Regions from separate parts of the Colwellia sp. BRX9-1 genome, predicted to be linked through region 1. Evidence: riboswitches for the same ligand, from Rfam matches in the RefSeq annotation. Region 1 holds a riboswitch; the other holds the start of a gene.

Region 1 (2,207 bases):
AGCAGCAACAGCTAAAGTAATTTTTTTCATAAATTATTTCTCTCTTAGTCGTTAGGAATTTTACACTGCATTCAGTATATGAGAAAACAAGGAGGCTGTCGTCGACTATTTTTAGCTAAGCACTCGCAATGTAATCTTCTTTGATTTACCACCGAGTATATTAAGATTATTACCGATTATATTGAGTAAAGTTGGGCATACTATCACTGATATTATTTATTGAAGTGAAAATATCAGCGAGAGAAAAATGTCATCAAGCAAAAAGTATCTTGTTGAGCGATTAAGAACTTAATGTATTATTTTTTTTGTATAAATCGGGTAGTAACAGGCGTGATTTTTTTAAGATACTGCTGGCATTTTCAGCAATATTAAAGGTGTCTACACCAGTAGACAATGTCATTTGAGGTAATCTAATACCAGACTTACTACTAACAAAGCGCAGCTTTTCAACGCCATGTGTTATTTTACTGGCAATTTCTCGAGCACTTTCTTTGTCAATATCAGGTAACAGAATTAAAAATTCATCGCCACCTGAACGTATTGGTAGACCGCTGCCATCAACATAACTACTCACTTTACTGGCTATTTTTGATAAGAGAACATCACTAATTAAATGACCGAATTGCAGATTAACTTCTGAAATTTGATCAACACAGACGACAATTGCGGCAACTTGCCGACTTGGATCTTCTGTTAGCCATAAATCTAAATGCTTAGACATAGCTTTACGATTATAAAGACCGGTAAGTGGATCCATGTAAATTTCTTCACGTACTTCTTTTAATTCAACTTTTAACGCCTGGGTCTTTTTACGGGTAAAAGAAATATGTTCAGCAAATTTTTGTTGGTGTAGTTTAAAGGCTTTAGATGCCTGGCGAATGCTATTTACCGCAACGACTATTTTTTCTTTATCGGCAGATTGTAGATCAGAAATATTGCCGTCTAGCGTGGTAATCAGTTTATTAATACTCTGCGATGATTTTTGGCTGTTTTTTTCAACATGGGTGACAACGTCATCTAGGTCGTCAATGAGTTCATCTCTGAATTTACTTTGGCCTAAAATGAATTGGCGATAGTTTTCTTCAATGAAAAAATCATCAAGCTTTTTACCCGTGGCAAGTTTATTTTCAATGGCAGTATTAAGAAGAATGTTTTTTTTATTAATATATTCGTAGCTAACTGAATAATTAATTGGGCTGACAGGTAAAAACCACCGCTGTAATTGTTTTACGGCCATGTTCATTTTTAGTTCAGCTTGTTTTATGGAATCATGATATTTCATTGTTCCATCTCAATTTGCACACCCAATTAATAATATCAATAGACCATTTTCTAGTATAAACAAGTAAAGTACCACATATATTTTTTGTCTATAAAAAACATATATTTAGTTATATAGTATTTTAAATGAAGGTAATATATGACAGAAAATAATTAAAAATAAGGGAAGGACCGCAAAGTATACCGAAAGCAAACTGTTCAAAATAAAGACAAGCCCCCACTATATCTATACTTGGCAGTTCCGCTATCCTAGGTTTCCCCTTAGACCGGTAACTTTGCGTCTCTAGCTTTCACTAGATTTGCCCTTTTCGAGTTTTAGAAACTCTAAATTCATTATAAGCGTTGAACTATGCTTGTAAACCTTTATTATGAATAATTTGTTGAACCGTAACGAAAACCTATAAGTAATAGATAAATTTATAGGTTATGGCTGATCACTCTACTGATCATTAGATAAAGGATTTTAGTTAATAATGCCCTGTAAACTGTTGTTGATCCTTTGTTTTTTTATAGCTCCTTTATTTTGTTTTGCCAATGATGCTTTAAACGTTGAGCAAAACATTAAAGATGTTGAGCGCTATTTTTTACAAGACGCTGAAAACCTTCCCTACGAAGAGATCATTACACTTTCAAAAAAAATTTTGGGATCTCAAGAAAATTATACCGTCCAAATTCGTGGAAAAACCTTCATCCTTCTTGCTGATGTTGCCAATAATAAGGGTGAAAATAGCGAAGCATTTCATTTTGCGCAAGATGGAATTTCTCTGCAAGGACTTGAACCAGCCATAAAGTTTAATTTATTGCTGAAAGTTGCAGATGGCTATTATTTACAAGAGAAGTATGAACAAACTCAAAATATGGCAACCAATGTTATTTTAATGGCAGATTCTCCACAAGTGCTAAAATATCGTTTAATTGCTTTGAGT
Region 2 (2,207 bases), on a different contig from region 1:
CGGCAACAGTAGAGGTTGTCGGAGGATGAGGATTATTCACTTTACTATGAAGTGGTGCTTTAGGTTGATCAACACCAACAATAAACAAATTTTCTCCACCTAAGTGTATCGCAGGGCTTAACGGTGAAAGTTGATGTATAGACCCATCACCATAATGCTCTTGGCGAATTTTGATTGAAGGAAACACAAGGGGAATAGCGGCAGAAGCCATTAAGTGCTCACTATTAATTTGGCAAGGCTCACCACGACGTTTAGCGCGAAACCAAGGAGAAATAGACTCATCAGATTGATAAAAACTAATTGAATCGCCATTACTGTAACTTGATGCAGTAATAGAAACTGCAGATAAATAGCCACGTAAAATATTGGTGTCGATACGTTTAAAGTCGACCACCATATTCAGTAAGTCACGAAGTGGCGCGTTGTTTAGTAAACTACGCGCACTTTTATTGGCATAATCTGCTTGGAAACTTGCCAGCATACCTTTCGCCAAATGTGAGAAAACCCGAATACCATCACTATGGTATATTCGACTGGTATTAATATTCTTCCAAACCCATTCTAATTTTTTTACCCCCAAATGAAAGCATGAAGAATAACAGGCTAGCGCTGTGGTATTTATAGCACCAGCAGAGGTGCCACATATAATGGGAAAGGGGATGCCATGATTTCTAGGGACAAATTTTGATATGGCAGAAAGCACACCTACTTGATAAGCCGCTCGAGCGCCACCGCCAGTAAGTACTAAAGCATTCTTACTGTCTTTATAACTTCTTTTATTCAACATGTATATCGCAGTCTTCTTCGTATAACTTAAGTGTAATCAGTTTTTTAACCTGGTGCTAGCTTAACGAGTCAAAAAATAGATTGAAATGACTAAGGCAAAAAAAAGCCTGCAGAAGCAGGCTTTTTAAAATGACATAGAATTATTATCTAGTAAAACAGTACACTTGATTGAACAAATAACATCTACTAAAAAATAAGTTTAGCTGCTAACGCGTTCGTTAGCTGCGTCTATCAATGGTTGCGATCCGGTTTGCAAAATAGCTAAGTTTTCAGAAACAACTTTCTTTGGTAACTTTGAAATCATCAAAGAACCTGTTTTAACTGAACCATTAGACGATGCAAACGCCAACAGATTCTGTCCATTACACTCAATACCATGAAAGATAGTGCGAATTTTTAATCTATTCGTTTTTAAGAACGAACGCATGCGTTTCTTGTCGTCTGCAGCTACATACTGGCAAACGCTTTGAGCGATGTCAGCAGCTTGTGCTTTCGGCGCCGATACAACAGACGTTAATGTTAAAATAGTGATGGTAGAAGCTAGTAATAATTTTTTCATTTTAGTAACCTTGTAATTAATTTAGTTAGTAAAGGAAAAAACCACGGGATGTACCTTGTATAACGAGGTGACTCCGCTGTCATAGAATTTATATATAAAACATAAATCCCTTAGACCGGTGGTTTTGCGTAACACGATTTCACGTGTTTTGCCTTTTCTTTGTCCCTTTTAGTATTGCGAATTGAGCCAATAAATGCAAGAAAAATGTGTAATACGCTAGTGACATGCGTAAAGAAATTTAATAAAAAAAACACTTTTATCAATTTTTTTTCAAATAGAACATGTGCTTAATCGAATGGTGACTATCAAAACCATTAAGTGAACTTTAATGTAATGTTAAAATATAGAGTAAAAAAAAAGAGCTAAAGCTCTTTTTTTATTTAATCGTATGATTAATATGCCGCTAGGTTATTAAAATTTCATTTCAGGGACATGCTCAGGAACAATTAATTCACCTTCAGTGAGTTTTATTATTTCCTCAATACTGACCCCTGGTGCTCGCTCTAATAAATGAAACTTGCCATCTTTAATTTCGATAAAGGCTAAATCAGTGAGTACTCTTTTAATACAACCCTTACCTGTTAACGGTAAAGTGCAGTTAGATAAAAGTTTTGAAACACCATGTTTAGAAGCGTGAGTCATAGTAACAATAATATTGTCAGCACCCGCAACTAAATCCATAGCACCGCCCATACCTTTAATCAGCTTGCCTGGGATCATATATGAAGCAATGTTACCGTTTACATCGACCTCAAAGGCACCTAGTACTGTTAAGTCGACATGTCCGCCACGTATCATTGCGAATGACTCGGCACTATCAAAGATAGAGGCACCTTTTGCCATCGTGACCGTTTGTTTACCG

Evidence for each region. A riboswitch is a leader RNA that binds a small molecule or an ion and turns the genes downstream of it on or off. The one in region 1 is predicted to bind cyclic di-GMP.
Region 2: another riboswitch for cyclic di-GMP. It lies ahead of H4J76_RS18220 (DUF3718 domain-containing protein); the one in region 1 lies ahead of H4J76_RS07115 (GGDEF domain-containing protein).

What each region holds. Positions count from the first base shown of each region.
Region 1 covers NZ_JACGVM010000005.1:116,723-118,929, forward strand. The annotation lists gene H4J76_RS07110 (cytochrome c) at 1-30, opposite strand, end outside; gene H4J76_RS07115 (GGDEF domain-containing protein) at 281-1,282, opposite strand; cyclic di-GMP riboswitch class I at 1,513-1,595, opposite strand; gene H4J76_RS07120 (hypothetical protein) at 1,755-2,207, shown strand, end outside.
Region 2 covers NZ_JACGVM010000028.1:19,906-22,112, forward strand. The annotation lists gene H4J76_RS18215 (patatin-like phospholipase family protein) at 1-787, opposite strand, end outside; gene H4J76_RS18220 (DUF3718 domain-containing protein) at 986-1,345, opposite strand; cyclic di-GMP riboswitch class I at 1,409-1,508, opposite strand; gene H4J76_RS18225 (3-oxoacid CoA-transferase subunit B) at 1,757-2,207, opposite strand, start outside.